DNA from 3 places in the Arthrobacter sp. FW306-2-2C-D06B genome. Region 2 is predicted to be linked to each of the others. Evidence: predicted binding sites of a transcription regulator. Region 2 holds the regulator's gene; each other region holds the start of a gene.
The links. The regulator HrcA, encoded in region 2, represses chaperone genes, less so after heat shock. The targets are predictions, from matches to a motif close to TTNGCACTCGNNNNNNNCGAGTGCNAA.
Positions count from the first base shown of each region.

Region 1: a site for HrcA is predicted at 3,194-3,220, ahead of LFT47_RS10160 (Hsp20/alpha crystallin family protein). Genes of this name have one in related genera too.
Region 3: a site for HrcA is predicted at 2,994-3,020, ahead of groL (chaperonin GroEL). Genes of this name have one in related genera too.

Region 1 is NZ_CP084560.1:2,183,975-2,189,222, forward strand. It holds gene LFT47_RS10140 (LuxR C-terminal-related transcriptional regulator) at 1-400, shown strand, start outside; gene LFT47_RS10145 (DUF4386 domain-containing protein) at 491-1,513, shown strand; gene LFT47_RS10150 (hypothetical protein) at 1,629-2,003, opposite strand; gene LFT47_RS10155 (J domain-containing protein) at 2,043-2,492, opposite strand; gene LFT47_RS10160 (Hsp20/alpha crystallin family protein) at 2,692-3,117, opposite strand; gene LFT47_RS10165 (MerR family transcriptional regulator) at 3,251-3,574, shown strand; gene LFT47_RS10170 (helix-turn-helix domain-containing protein) at 3,684-4,268, opposite strand; gene LFT47_RS21435 (FAD-binding protein) at 4,389-4,712, shown strand; gene LFT47_RS10175 (NAD(P)/FAD-dependent oxidoreductase) at 4,709-5,248, shown strand, end outside.
Region 2 is NZ_CP084560.1:2,461,164-2,466,411, forward strand. It holds gene hemW (radical SAM family heme chaperone HemW) at 1-678, shown strand, start outside; gene LFT47_RS11520 (DUF4870 domain-containing protein) at 725-1,138, opposite strand; gene LFT47_RS11525 (DUF3097 family protein) at 1,242-2,099, opposite strand; gene hrcA (heat-inducible transcriptional repressor HrcA) at 2,279-3,292, shown strand; gene dnaJ (molecular chaperone DnaJ) at 3,360-4,490, shown strand; gene LFT47_RS11540 (16S rRNA (uracil(1498)-N(3))-methyltransferase) at 4,493-5,248, shown strand, end outside.
Region 3 is NZ_CP084560.1:894,045-899,292, reverse strand. It holds gene LFT47_RS04415 (ribonuclease HI family protein) at 1-889, opposite strand, end outside; gene groL (chaperonin GroEL) at 1,153-2,781, opposite strand; gene LFT47_RS04405 (ABC transporter substrate-binding protein) at 3,078-4,313, opposite strand; gene LFT47_RS04400 (cold-shock protein) at 4,445-4,648, opposite strand; gene LFT47_RS04395 (LytR C-terminal domain-containing protein) at 4,789-5,248, opposite strand, start outside.

The sequences.
Region 1 (5,248 bases), 280 kb from region 2:
CGATGAGGGTAAGGCGATGGCCGACTTGCTGGAAACGCTCGCGAAACAGGGGAGCGCCTCGGACTATGTAGACCGCCTCTTGGAGTCGGTCGGGACCGAAACGCACCAGACCGGGGCCCGAGGTGCTCGGACCCGCAGTACCCGAGGCCACAGCACCCCAGCACAGCAACGCCTCATCGTGCCCCTGAGCGAACGCGAGCTGCAAGTGCTTCGGCTTCTTTCCTCGGAGCTGGACGGCCCGGACATCGCGCGCGAGTTGCTCGTCTCCCTCAACACCCTCCGGACACACACCAAGAACATCTACGCCAAACTCGGCGCGAACAACCGCCGCTCGGCCGTCCGCCGGGCCGAAGAGCTGGGTCTCTTAAAAGATCACCACATCAATCACCAGATGTGGTGATCCCCGCTCACCACATCTCCTTCTACCTTCAAGGCATCAAGGAAGTCATCCGCAAGGCGGCTGAAATCCACTAAGGCAGAAGGAGGGGCGATGAACGCGAGACCGGTAAGCCGGGACGACACGCCGGCCGAATACGAAGTCCGTGTCAAAGGCCATCTTGATTCCCGCTGGACTGCTTGGTTCGAAGGACTGAGCCTCACCAACGAACACGACGGAACCACCGTCATCCGCATCCGCGACGTCGATCAAGCCGCGCTCTACGGTCTGCTGCAAAAGCTCCAAGACTTGGCACTACCGCTCTTGGCAATCAACCAAGCCGGGGCCACGCAACCCAGCCAACCGGCGTCGAACACTCGCATCTTCACCCCCAAGAAGGACCACACCATGAAAACCACAATCCAAACCCTGGCAACCGATCGTGTCCGGATGGACCCGCTGCGGAAGACCGCGATGGTCGCAGGCATCCTGTACCTGGTCACCTTCGTCAGTTCGATCCCGGCGCTGTTCCTGATTTCGCCCGTCCTGAACGATCCGCGCTACATCACGGGCCCCGGCGCCGACTCAACCGTCATCTTCGGCTGCCTCCTCGATCTCGTCAACGCGGTTTCCGCCGTGGGCACCGCCGTCGCGCTGTTTCCTGTCGTCAAACGGCAGAACGAGGGCATCGCGCTCGGCTTCGTCACCGCCCGGATGTTTGAAGCCGCGGTCATCGTGATCGGCGTCGTCAGTCTCCTGGCTGTGGTCACTTTGCGACAGAAGGGCGGAGCGGACCCGGCCTTGGTTCCCGTGGGCCAGGCGCTCGTGGCGGTCCGCGACTGGACGTTCATTCTCGGGCCGAGCCTGGTTCCGGGGGTGAGCGGGCTGCTGCTCGGATACCTGATGTACCGTTCGGGGCTCGTGCCGCGCGTCATTCCCCTGCTTGGACTGATCGGCGGCCCGTTGCTGCTTGCGTCGACGATCGCAACGATGTTCGGTGTCAACCAGGGGATCTCGGTGTGGTCGGGACTCGCAACCTTGCCGATCTTCGTTTGGGAGTTGTCCCTGGGCGTGTGGATGGCGGTCAAGGGCTTCAGGCCGTCGCCCATCACCACCGGGCAAGTACGCACCGCTTGAGGAACCACCCACAAACCCCCGGCGTATGTCCCGCGGCCAGCCCGGCCGCGGGACGCATCGCGTTGAACAGTCCGCGTGATTGACCTTGCAGTCCGGGTGTTGTCCAGCACGGTATTCAGGGCTGGGTTCCGTAGATGAACTCTTTTGCGTGAGCGACGGCTTTTCGGAATGCGTCGTTGCGCAGGGTGGCTTGCTCAGCATTCCTGATGTCGGTTTCGAGGTAGTTCGTGTAGCCGGGCCTCAGGACCCAGATGTCACCGGCCGGGGGCAGGTAGAAGACCCCGAACGAGCGGTGCTGGGGGTCCTCGGTCCAGATGGGCACGACCGCCACGGCGGCGCCGGTGTCCGCGTTGATCCATTGGGCCCGGGGCATGGGTTGTTCGTGGGTTTCGGGGTCCAGGAAGGGCGCTGTTCCTTTGCCCCATCGTTTTTCGAAGCGTTCGTAGAACGCCGGCATCAATTGGTTGTCGTACGGGCGCCAGGCGCTCATGGAGGCTCCTTGCGATTGCGTGGTTTTCAGCTCTCAGCGCTAGATCCAGCGGATCAGCGTGTAGCCGGTTGGAGGATATGAACCTTGCCGGTCCGGCATTCGAGGGGATCGTCCGTCGGGCGACTCCCAGATGACCGGTCCGATCAGGAGCGAGGCGGCGGGAAGCAGCTGCGCCGCTGTCCTGGAGGGGGAGCCCTCCGGCCGCGGGGGCTTGGGGCGTGCGGCCGGATGCGGATGCTCCCGGTCGTAGGCCGCCCGCTTTTCCGGGTTGCCGAGGATGGCGTACGCGGCCATGATGTCGCGGAGCTCCTGGAGCTCTTCCTGCAGCTCCGGCGCCGCCGTGCCGGGGTCGGCGTGGTGTTCGCGGGTAGGCCGGGTGTCGGGGTGCCGGCCGCGGATGCGCGTGCGGTAGGCGTGGGCCACCTCACGCGCGGTGGCGGTCGTGGCGATGTGCAGGATGTCGTAAGGATCGGGGCCGTTGCTCTTCATCGTGGCCGTGCCGTGTTCTGGTGGGTGGGGGACGGGGATGGTCCCCGGTCCGTTCAACCGGGGACCATCGTTGCGGGAGTCATCCTCGGGGCCTCGTCATTCTGCGCTGGCTGCGCTGTGGCGTGGTCTGTGAACTCGACCGCCCTCTCTGCACGACGGGCCGCTGAGGTGCTCCCGGTCCGGGAGGCTGCGCCGATGGTCAGGCGCTGATTTCCTGGCGCTGTTTTCCGGTGGTTTCGATTTCGATGCGCCGCGGCTTTGCTTTTTCCGCCACCGGAATCCGCAGGGTGAGGACTCCGGCGTCGTAGCTTGCCTTGACCCCGTTCGTGTCCAGCGCATCCCCGAGGATGAGCTGGCGGCTGAAGACGCCGCGGGGGCGTTCGGAAGCAATCATTTCCGTGCCCTCGCCGACGGGGTCCGGGCGCTCGGCCTTGACGGTCAGCACGTTGCGTTCGACGTCGATGTCCACCGAGTCGACGGTGACTCCGGGGAGGTCGAAGGCGACCACGAAGTCCTCGCCTTCCCGCCAGGCGTCCATCGGCATGGCCGCCGGCCTCGCCGTGGTGCCGAGCACTTGTTCGGCCAGCCGATCGAATTCACGGAACGGATCGGTTCGCATCAGCATGGTGTGTCACTCCTTGCAGATCGCAGCTTTTTTGTTGTCAACCCAGCCGATCTATGGTGGCTGGTATATATTTCTTATAGCACTGAGACTAGGTAAGGGCAAGCCTGATTTTGGCTGGATTTGGAGGGACCCGATGGGCCAGGCCGAGGACCGGGGGAGGGGTGTATACGCGATTTCCGTTGCGGCCGAGCTGGTGGGGACGGGACAGCAGAACCTGCGCCTGTATGAACGCAAGGGCTTGCTGGAACCGGGCAGGACCCTGGGCGGCACCCGTCAGTACAGCGAGGACGATCTGGTGACATTGCGCCGGATCGGAGAGCTTCTGGACTTGGGATTGAACCTCGCGGGCATCCGGATGGTCCTGGTCCTCGAGGCCGACAACCGGCGTCTCGAAGGCGAACTCAGGTCCGCGAACTCCCCGCGGGACACCGCGCGGCATCCGGTCAGGAGAGGATGACTCTTCCCCTGGAAAGGGTGCATCCGGCGGGTGTGGCTCCGAGCATGGCGGACTTTGACTCACTCCCCATGTCGGAAAGAGAGAGGCCCGGCGGACCGCGCCTCAGCCGCTATGCGGGCTTGGGCCGGGCGCGTACGTGCATCCGTTCGCCCTGCTGTCCGAACAAACTGATGAATTCGACGGGTTTCCCGTCGGCGCTGGCGAACCAGTGCGGTGTGCGGGTGTCGAATTCCGCGGCTTCGCCCGCACGGAGTTCAAAGTCATTGTCGCCCAGCACCAGTCGCAGCCGTCCGTTGAGGATGTAGAGCCATTCGTAGCCTTCGTGAACGCGCGGATCGGGCTCGGCACCGCGGGCATCACCGGCGAGCACCATCTTGAAGGCCTGCAAACCACCCGGCCGGCGCGTGAGGGGAACAGCCGTCATGCCGCCATGGGTGATCGGACGCAGGTGAATTCTCGGATCCCCGGTGGGCGGGGCGCCCACCAGATCATCAAGAGGAACACCGTACAACCTCGCTAGGGGCAGCAGAATTTCGAGGTTTGGCCTGCGTTGGCCGGATTCCAGGCGGGACAGGGTACTCACCGACACTCCGGATGCAGAGGACACCTCTCCGAGGGTGAGATCCCGCTCCGTGCGGAGTGCCCGAAGTCGGGGCCCGACAGCCCCGAGAACATCATCAAGCGCATTTGCCATGCCCCCAGTTTGCCATAACAGCAAACTAATTTGCCAGTTCTGCGGACGGGATGAAAGCTGGTGGTACCACCCAAGGACACTGACGGCGGACTTTCAGGACACGACGAAGGGCAAATCATTATGGACAACACACGGTATGACGTTGTGATTATCGGGGGCGGCGCTGCGGGGCTCAGCGCGGCCACGACGCTGAGCCGCGCACTGCGCTCGGTGCTGGTCATAGATTCCGGAGCACCACGAAACGCACCCGCGACGGGGGTGCACGGTTATCTTTCGAGGGACGGTGTGAGCCCCGGGGAACTCCTCTCCATCGGACGTAGCGAAGTCCTCTCCTACGGAGCAAAGATCATTGACGGCGAATCCGTTTCGGCACGGCGGACCACCGATGGATTCGAGGTGATCCTGGAGACGCGCGCCGGTTCTCCGGACGGCGCCTGCTGGTGACCACTGGTTTGACTGACGGGCTGCCTCCCATCGACGGCCTGCAGGAGCAATGGGGAAGGGGTGTTGTGCACTGCCCCTACTGCCACGGCTGGGAAATCCGCGGGAAAAGGATTGGAGTGCTGGGCACCGGTCCGATGTCCGTCCATCAGGCACTGTTGTTCAGACAGTGGTCCCCGGATATCACCCTCTTCCGCAATGACACCGTGGAACCCACCGAGGAAGAGTGGGACAAGCTCAGCGCCCGGTCCGTAACAGTCGTCGACGGCGCAGTGGCCTCGGTGGACTCAATCAACGGGGTCCTCACGGGGCTCACGCTCCGCCAGGGCTCCTCGTTCGACATGCAGGCCCTGGCTGTCGGTACACGGATGGAGGCCAGGTCCGCGCTGCTGGAATCACTCGGGCTAAGTACCCAGGTGCACCCCATGGGGGTGGGGCGGCTTATCGAGACCGATGCTACGGGTGCGACTGCCGTCCAGGGCGTGTATGCGGCGGGCAATGTCTCAAATTTGATGGCCCAAGTAATCACCGCGGCGGCC
Region 2 (5,248 bases):
GACGCCGGCCTCGCCGTGAGCCTCGACCTCATCTACGGCATTCCCGGCGAGTCCATGGCTGATTGGCGGACCTCACTGGAGACTGCTCTGTCCTACGGTCCGGACCACATCAGCGCCTACGCGCTGATCGTGGAAGAAGGCACCAAACTGGCGGCACAGATCCGGCGCGGAGAAGTTCCCGGAATCGACGACGACGACCACGCCGCCAAATACGAACTCGCCGACCAGCTGATCAGTGCCGCCGGACTGGACTGGTACGAGGTCAGCAATTGGTCCCGCACACCCGAACAGGCGTGCAAACACAACCTTGCCTACTGGCGCGGAGACGATTGGTGGGGCATCGGACCCGGCGCGCATTCACACATGGGCGGCGTCCGCTGGTGGAACGTCAAACACCCCACCGCCTATGCCAACAGGCTCGGTGGCGGAGTGTCGCCCGCCGCTGGACGTGAAACGCTCGACGCCGGCACCCGGGAAGTGGAGCGCATCATGCTGGAGGCCCGGCTCGGCACCGGGCTTCAAGTCGACGCGCTCGACAAGGTGGGACGCCACGCCGTCGCAGGCCTCATTGCCGACGGCCTGGTTGAGCCTGCTGCGGCCTTCCAAGGACGACTGGTCCTCACACTCAAGGGCCGGCTACTCGCGGACGCCGTGGTCCGCCGGATCCTTCCGGACTAACGTCCGGCGGTAGGGGTTGGCGCGAGCCGGCATCCATGAAGACCGGCTACTTGATCCAGCGCAGGTTGAAGCGGTAGCGGTGCGGCTGACCGTGGTTGACGCGGATTCCGGCCGACACCGAGAAACAGGTCACCGCGACCCAGATCGCCGTGGCAAGGACGGCGAAGAGGTTTCCGACCACCGGAAGCAAGACGAGGATGTTGGCGAGTACTGCGGCGATCGTCGGAGGCAAAGTGAAGTTGAGGGCTTCCTTGGATTCCTGTGCCGTGAACGGGCCACGTTCGCGGAAGATCAGGTAGATCAGAAGCGAAGGCACGCAGCCAAGGATCCCGCCGAAGTGCGCCAGGGTTGCCCACTGCCGGTCTTCCGAGGCTGTCAAGGGCAGCGCGTTGGCAGGAACGCCGTGGTACTGGGACTGGCCCGAGGTGCCATCCCGATCGTCAGGAGCGTTGTCTGCCACAGTATCTTCCTTCGAGTATCTATCGGTGCGGTGTTGCTGTCCCAGAATACTTGCTCGGCACGCGATCAGCCGACCAACTCCTGTGCCCGGGGGCAGGCAATCCTCACGGAACGGTCAGGAAATCGATCACTTCCTCCACGCGACCCAGCAAAGAGGCCTCCAAATCGGCGTAGCTGTGGACGGCGCCCAGAAGCTTTTGCCAACCCAATCCGACGTCTTCGGCCGTCTCATGCGGCCAGCCGAACGACCTCAGAATGCCGGTCTTCCAATCCGTGCCGCGCGCGATGGTTGGCCATTGCTCGATCCCCAACACCCTGGGCCGGATGGCCTGCCAGACGTCCACGTAGGGATGTCCCACGATCAGGACGTTTCCCGCGGCGCCCGGCAGTGTCATGGCGTCGGCAGCAATCCGCGACTCCTTCGAATCCGGTACCAAGTGGTCCACGAGGATTCCGAGCCGGCGGCCCGGGCCGGGGGAGAACCCGGCAATGGCCGCCTTGAGATCGTCCACGCCGTGCAAGGGCTCGACGACGATGCCCTCCACCCGGAGATCATCTCCCCACACCTTTTCCACGAGTTCGGCGTCGTGCTTGCCTTCCACCCAGATCCGGCTCGCCTTGGCGACTTGGGCCCGCTGCCCGGCGACGCGGACGGATCCCGATGCCGTCCTGCCAGCTTGCGCCGCGCCCTTGGCGGCCGCCGCGCGTGGAGCCGGGGGTACGAGCTTTACTGCTTGTCCCTCCAGGAGGAATCCGAATCCGAGGCGGAACGATTTGGCTTTTCCCCGCCGGTCCTCAAGCACCACGATGTGCATGCCCCCGGACTTCTCCACCCTGGTCACGGCACCGACCCAACCTGACTGCACGTCCTCGAGGACCATCCCGCGTTCAACGGGCACCTCAGGAAGTTGCCGTTTTGTAGGCGAGGAGAGGTCTTGCGGGCCCCAATTGTCGTAAGACACGGTCTTCACACCTTTTTGCTAGGGGGATCGTTGACGGTCCGTGGCGTTACCCACGGCCGCGCGGGAATCATGTTCGCCGCGAGCGGTACCAATGCTAACAACGAGGTGGCTCATACTAGACTTGTTAGCACTTGGGCATGTTGAGTGCTAATTGTTGAATTGTTGATTGGAGGTGGGCAGTGAGCGAACCACGCAAGCTTGAGGTGTTACGCGCCATCGTGGAGGACTACGTTCACTCCCGCGAGCCGGTCGGCTCCAAAGCCTTGGTCGAGCGGCACCATTTGGGAGTGTCGAGCGCCACCATCCGCAATGACATGGCACTTCTGGAAGAAGAAGGCCTCATTGCAGCACCACACACGAGTGCCGGCCGCATTCCCACGGACAAGGGCTACCGCCTGTTCGTCGACCGGATCTCCGAGGTCAAGCCGCTTTCGGCTGCCGAGCGCCGGGCCATCCATTCCTTGCTTGAGGGACCCGACGACGTCGAGGACATCCTTGAGCGCACCGTCCGGCTCCTTTCCCAACTGACCAACCAGGTCGCCGTCGTCCAGTACCCGCACCTGAGCCGCGCGCGCGTCCGGCACATCGAGTTTGTCCTTTTGGCACCGCGCCAGGTCTTGGTGGTATTGATCGCCGATTCGGGCAAAGTGGAACAGGGTGTTGTGCACGCAGCGACAGACGCCACCGACGAAGAGCTCATGGCCTTGCGCGCGCGGTTCCTTGGAAGCATTGCCGGCTCCCAGCTCGACCTCATGCCGCAAGTCCTGCCCTCGGTGGTTGCCTTGTGCCCGCCGACGCTTCGCAACCTTGCAGGCGCGCTTGCCCACGGCCTGGAAAGGCTTGCCGAGCGGAGCCGCGACGAGCGCATGGTCATGGCAGGCACGGCAAACCTGGCCCGTTCCAACGTGGACTTCCCGCTGAGCATCGGTCCGGTCCTCGAAGCGCTCGAGGAGCAGGTGGTCATGTTGCGGCTGTTGTCGGATATGGCGGAGGACCCCCGCGGAGTCACGGTGAGCATCGGCCGAGAAAACCCCTACGACGGCCTCTCCGAGGCTTCGGTGGTTGCCACGGGCTACGGTCCTGGCAGCAGTGCCAAGATCGGCATTCTTGGACCCACCCGCATGGATTATCCCAACACCATGGCGGCCGTCCGTGCCGTCGCACGCTACCTTTCCCGCATTCTGGGCGGCTGACAGCCTCGGCTGGAAGGCGCCTCGCAAGAAACGCAGTGGAACCGTAAACAAGGAAGAGATACCGACTTTGAGCAGTCACTATGACGTTCTGGGCGTCTCGCCGGAAGCAACCGGCGAGGAGATCAAAAAGGCCTACCGCAAACTCGCACGTAAGCTGCACCCCGATGTGAACCCCGGGGCCGGAGCAGCCGAGGAATTCAAGGCGGTGACCCACGCTTACGAGGTCCTCTCCGACCCACAGAAGCGCCGCGTCTACGACGCCACTGGCAACGAGAACGGGACCGACAACGGTTTCGGTGGAGGATACGCGGGCCAGGGATTCGCCTTCCAGGACATCTTCGATACCTTCTTCGGCGGAGGAGGTGGCGGCATGCAGGGCCCCGCATCACGTATGCGCCGCGGGCAGGACGCCCTGATCAGCGTTCGCATCGACTTGCGTGAGGCCGTGTTCGGTGTCAACAAGAAGCTTGAGGTGGACACCGCCGTCATCTGTCCCACGTGCGAAGGCTCATGCTGCCGTCCGGGGACCCACCCGGAGCGCTGCGACATCTGTGGCGGCTCGGGCCAGGTCCAGCGGGCTGTGCGCTCGATCCTCGGCCAGGTCATGACTGCCGCACCGTGTGGATCGTGCGAAGGTTTCGGCTCGATCATCAAGGATCCTTGCAATGAGTGCAACGGCCAGGGCCGCATCCGCAGCCGCCGTTCACTGACCGTCAAGGTGCCTGGCGGCGTCGCTACCGGGACCCGCATCCAGCTGTCGTCGCAAGGCGAAGCAGGTCCCGCGGGCGGCCCTCCCGGCGACCTCTACGTGGAGATCCGGGTCAACAGTGACTCCACCTACATCCGCGAAGGCGACGACCTTCACGCCACGCTGAGCGTTCCCATGACTGCCGCGGCACTGGGTACTGAGCTGCAGCTTGAGACTTTCGACGGTCCCCAGGAAATTGACGTCAAGTCCGGCACGCAGTCCGGCGAAGTCATCACCCTGCGCGGCCTCGGCGTCACCCATCTTCGCGGCTACGGCAGGGGAGACCTCAAGGTGCACCTGCACGTAGAGACGCCCGGCAAGCTCGACGCCGCCCAGGAAGACCTGCTTCGCCAACTGGCCAAATTGCGCGGAGAGCAGTTCACCGAAGGCAAGCTCGTGGCCAGTGGCGGTATGTTCGCGAAGCTGCGGGACAAGCTCGGTAACCTGTAGCGGTGAGCAACCCCGTATTCTTCGCAGCAGCCGGAACGCTTGACGGGCTCGGCCCTGGAGACACTTTCGTGCTCGACGGCGCCGAAGCCACGCATGCTGTCACCGTCAAGCGCCTGGAAATCGGCGAAGCCGTCGATATTGCCGACGGTGCCGGAAAACGGCTCACGGGCACCGTGACCGAATCCGGGCAGGGAACCCTGACAGTCCTTGCCTCCGCTGTCCAGGAGGAGCACCGGGCACCCGTGCGGCTCGTGTTGGTCCAGGCCCTCGCGAAGGGCGACCGTGACGAACTTGCCGTCGAGACGGCAACGGAACTCGGGATCGACGCCGTCGTGCCCTGGCAGGCGGAGCGTTCGATCGTCCGTTGGAAAGGTGAGCGGGCTGCCAAAGCCCACGCGAAGTGGCAGTCCGTCGCCACGGCAGCCGCCAAGCAGGCGCGGCGCGCGTGGATTCCCGAGGTGCGTGCCGCCGTCGACGGCTCCGGCCTGGCTGCGGCGGTTGCCGCGGCTGACTTGGCGATCATCCTGCATGAGGACGCGAAACGTCCGCTGCGGGATGTCCTGGAGAAGTGGCACGCCGAGGTTTCCGACGCGGATGCCGGAACGGGCCGGGAAGTCCTGCTCATCGTCGGCCCGGAGGGTGGCATTTCACCGCGCGAAGTGACGAAGCTCAGCGACGTCGGCGCGGTCACCGCGCTCTTGGGCCACCACGTGCTTCGCTCGTCGACGGCGGGACCCGCCGCCGTCGTGCTCGCCAGT
Region 3 (5,248 bases), 1.6 Mb from region 2:
ACGCCATCATGAGCTCGTCGCGGGACCACACACGTCCGGAGCTGCCGATCTCGGTGAAGTCCGGGTGGAGCAGGATCCCCGTACGCCCAAGGTCTCCCCTGACGTCGGGCCTCAGGAGCTCCTTCTCAAGAAGAATGACCGTTTCCGCGTCGGAGCGCCCCGCAGCCTGGCCAAGGACCACATCTTCGTCGTCACCGGCGAATAAAGTGGGCTCGATGAACGCCCCCTCTTCCGCGAACGCCGCCGGTGAGTTAGGCAAGGAGCGCCCGCTCAACAGATCCTGCCCCCCGAACAATGTGAGGTCCTCATCCGGGGCGTCGTCGTGGTCGTCGTCGAAAAGCGAGGGCGCCTCCACGGGAGCGGTTCTGACTGACGGCGTGCGGGCTGCTGGCGCGTGAGCAAAGGACCGCGCAGCCTCGGCAGCGCCCGGATAGCCCGGACCGCTAGGAGCAGCTATTCCTTGCTGGAACGCCGTGGCGACCGCACGGGCGCGATCGTCGGCGGCCTCGTTGAGGTCGTGGCCGGCGTGGCCCTTGACCCACTCGAACGTGTACTTGCGGCCGACAATGGCTTGGTCGATGTCCTTGAGGAGATCGACGTTCAAGACGGGCTTTCCGTCAGCTTTGCGCCAGCCCTTGCGCTTCCATCCCGGCATCCACTTGGTGATGCAGTTGATGACGTATTGGCTGTCGCAGAGAATCTTCAGCTCTTCATCGGGCACGTGTGCCGTGGACCGGAAGAGGTCAAGCACCGCCATGAGCTCGCCCTGGTTGTTGGTTCCGTGCGGCCAACCGCCGGCCCTCCAGCAAGAGTCGTTCACGTACCAGGCCCAGCCGGCAGGCCCGGGATTGCCGAGGGCAGAACCATCGGCGGCAGCAATAATCGTCATGGTTTCCATCCTGCCAGACCGCCCCGACACTCCCGGACCCATAAAGGTGAGCGAGCGCCCGGCCAAAACCCCACATAGGTGAGCGAGCGCCCGGCCAAAACCCCACATAGGTGAGCGAGCGCCCGGCCAAAACCCCACATAGGTGAGCGAGCGTCGGGCCAAAACCCGACATAGGTGAGCGAGCGTCGTTAAACGGCGACGACGGCCCCCACCTGAAGCGGGGACCGTCGTCGAGCGTGTGGCTAGTGAGCCGGCGTGGGGGCTTAGAAGCCGCCCATGCCGCCCATGTCGTCGCCGCCACCCATAGACGGAGCGTTCTTCTCCGGCTTGTCGGCAACAACGGCCTCGGTGGTCAGGAACAGACCAGCGATGGAGGCAGCGTTCTGGAGAGCCGAGCGGGTGACCTTTACGGGGTCGTTGACGCCGGCGGCCAGCAGGTCCTCGTAAACGCCGGTTGCCGCGTTCAGGCCGTGGCCCGACGGCAGGCCGCGGACCTTGTCGATGACAACGCCCGGCTCGAGGCCAGCGTTGTAAGCGATCTGCTTGAGCGGAGCGTCGATGGCAACGCGGACGATGTTGGCGCCCGTTGCTTCGTCGCCTTCGAGCTGCAGGTTGGCGAATGCCTTGGCACCGGCCTGGATGAGGGCAACGCCACCACCGGCGACGATGCCTTCTTCGACGGCAGCCTTCGCGTTGCGGACTGCGTCCTCAATGCGGTGCTTGCGCTCCTTGAGCTCTACCTCGGTTGCGGCACCGGCCTTGATGACTGCAACGCCGCCGGCCAGCTTGGCCAGGCGCTCCTGCAGCTTCTCGCGGTCGTAGTCGGAATCGGAGTTCTCGATCTCGGCACGGATCTGCGCCACGCGGCCGGCGATGGCGTCGGCGTCGCCGGCACCTTCGACGATGGTGGTCTCGTCCTTGGTGACAACAACCTTGCGGGCGTTGCCGAGCAGTTCGAGGGTTGCGTTCTCGAGGCTGAGGCCGACCTCGGAGGAGATGACCTGGCCACCGGTGAGGATGGCGATGTCGGCGAGCTGTGCCTTGCGGCGGTCACCGAAGCCCGGAGCCTTGACGGCAACGGACTTGAAGGTGCCACGGATCTTGTTGACGATCAGGGTGGCCAGGGCCTCGCCCTCGATGTCTTCGGCGATGATCAGCAGCGGCTTGTTCGACTGCATGACCTTCTCCAGGACCGCAACGAGTTCCTTCACGTTGGAGATCTTGGAGTTGACGATCAGGATGTACGGGTCCTCGAGGACCGTTTCCTGGCGCTCTGCGTCGGTGACGAAGTAAGCGGAGATGTAACCCTTGTCGAAGCGCATGCCTTCGGTGAGCTCAAGCTCCAGGCCGAAGGTGTTGGACTCCTCGACCGTGATGACGCCTTCCTTGCCGACCTTGTCCAGGGCTTCAGCAATGAGGTTACCGATTTCGGTGTCGCCGGCAGAGATGGAAGCCGTGGCTGCGATCTCTTCCTTGGTCTCGATCTCCTTGGCGGAGGCGAGCAGCTCGCGGATGACGGCTTCAACAGCCTTCTCGATGCCGCGCTTGAGGGACAGCGGATCGGCGCCGGCAGCTACGTTGCGCAGGCCTTCCTTGACGAGGGCCTGGGCCAGGACAGTAGCGGTGGTGGTGCCGTCGCCAGCGACGTCGTCCGTCTTCTTGGCAACTTCCTTGACCAGCTCGGCGCCGATCTTCTCGTAAGGATCGTCCAGCTCGATCTCCTTGGCGATGGAAACACCATCGTTGGTGATCGTGGGGGCGCCCCACTTCTTTTCGAGGACGACGTTGCGTCCACGCGGGCCGAGGGTGACCTTGACGGCGTCGGCGAGGATGTTCAGACCCCGCTCGAGACCGCGGCGTGCCTCTTCATCAAATGCAATGATCTTGGCCATAACGGCGGTAGTCCTTTCGGGACAGTCGTTAAGAAGGTGCCTTCACTGCGGTGCCCGCGACGGACGATCCTTTACATTCGGCCTCTGTACGCCGCGTGCTCCGGACCTCACCCCAGGAAGGCTTTCTTTGTTCTCCCAGGCACCGCCACCGTTTCCAAACGGCCGGAGCCGCGAAGAATTAGCAGTCAGCGCTTGAGAGTGCTAATCAATAATTAGCACTCACCCGAGGAGAGTGCAAGCAGCAAGAGCTGGAAACTACTCGCCACGCCAAGGGAATTCGCTACGGGCACAAGCCGTCACGGAGTCCGTGAGGCCGTCTCCTTGCCGCTGACTCGCGCAGTGTTGTCTGCCCCGTAGGTGAAGACCATGTAATTGGACGAGGTAACGTCGCCGTTGGCGTCGAACCCGATGGTGCCGGACTCGCCGTCGTAATCCGGGAGCTTGCCCCCCTTCAGCACCTCGACGCAGTCCTTGTACGACGCACAGGACGCCCGTTCTTTCGTTGCCGCTTCGCCCGACGTCGGACGTGTCCCGCCGGACACGGTGGTGAGCCAGGCCGCGATCGAACCGCCGGCGTCGTCGCCCGCCGCCGCGGCCGCGAGCGCCGCGAGGGTGACGGCGTCGTACGTTTCGGCCGCGTACGTCGTGTCCTTGAGCTTGGGGTCGATGCCCGTCAGATCGGCTTGGAACGCCGCACTCGGGAAGACACCCGGAAGTATCCCCCGCGCGCCATTGAGGCCACCGGCACCGAGCGCGGTTCCGTATTGGCGGATGGCACCGTCGCTCAAAATCAGGCTCTTGCCGCTCAACCCGGCATTCAAGAGCTCGGCCAGGGCGCCTTGGGCACCATCACGGGCAACCACGACGACGGCGTCCGGAGTGCCGGACTTGATGCCCGCCGCGGCGGGAGCTGCTTTGCCGGCCGTGAATTCCGTGTTGGACACTGCCTCCATTCCAAGGCTGCGGGCAGCGTCCATGACCGCTCCGGAAACACGAGTGCCGTAGTCCCCGGCTTCATGGAGGACGGAAATCCTCTTGGCGCCGCCGTCATGGGCAAGCTTCGCCAAGACGCTCCCCTGTGCGGCATCGGCGGCCGAGGTGCGGAAGTAGAAGCCGCCGTTCCTGTAGCTGCTGAGTCCTGACGCCGTGTTGGCAGGCGAGATCAGCGGAATCCGGCCAGGAGACAGCACATCAATGGCGGCGGGCGCATGGCTGGAATCCGTCGGCCCCACAACGACGTCGGCGTGGGCTGAGAGCAACGCTTTGGCTTGCGTGGCTGTATCGGCCGTAAAGGCCGCCGCGCTGGCCCCGTGGCTGGCGCTGATGCCTTCGCCGGCCGCGGATTCCGGGAGCAACTCGACCGGGCGGTTCTTGTAGCCACCTGCATCATTGATTTGCTTGACGGCCAACCTGGCGGCTGCCAACTCGGACTCGTTGAGGAATGCGGAACTGCCGGTATTGTCCAGAATCACGCCGATGCGCAGGATGCCGTCGCCGCTCGGGGTAACCGAGCTGAGCCTGGCGTTAGCCACGGGGGCGGAACATCCGGCCAGTCCAAGGGCCAGGGCTGCAAAGCCTGCAAGAAGAGGAATTGCCCGGGACCGGCGCCCTCGGAGGGGCTGGGTTCCAAAAGGCCGGAACAGCCCTGTTGCCGCAACACCCACTAGATAAGCCGCACGCTTTCTGCCTGCGGGCCTTTCTGGCCCTCGCCCAGTTCGAAGTCGACCCGTTGTCCTTCTTCGAGCGCACGGAACCCATCCATCTGGATGGCGGACCAATGCACAAAGATGTCGTCACCGGACTCATCGACAGTGATGAATCCGTAGCCCTTTTCGGCATTGAACCATTTGACGGTTCCCAAAGCCATGATCCCCACACTTTCAACTAGCAGTGGCCGGCTTCCGGGATCTCCGGGCCAGCTCACAACTACTGTAACCACAGTCACGTTGCCGCAGCGCAACCTCGGGTGGTGGGTGGCCGCAATGTTATTGAGGCGTAACCGAGTTGCTACTTGTAACCGGGGCCGAGAATGACAACCACGGGCTGCTGGAATTCGGTGCTGTCCACAAGGTTGGAAATGCCCAGCAATTTACCGAGCGCTTCGGCATTGCCCTTCTGGGCTGCGCCCTTGTAGAAAACCGACGACGTCTGCTGGGGCATGCCACCCCAGTTTGCGACGGTGGACAACGGCCAGCCTCCACCTTGAACGAGGCCGGCCACGCGGGCAGCCAGGCCACCGGTGGTGGTGCCGTTGTAGACCGCGACTGCCGCCGTCTTGTCCAAGGGCGCCGTGCTCGGGGTCGGCGTCGGCGTGCTGGAAGGTGTGTCGCTCGGGCTTGGCTGGCTGGACGCCTGCGCGGCGCCGCTTGCGGGTGGTGACGCCGCGGCGCTTTGCTTGGGGGCATCCGCGGTGACGACGGCTTGCGGCGTCGTCGATGAGGTGAATCCAAGCTTCGGAAGGATGAGG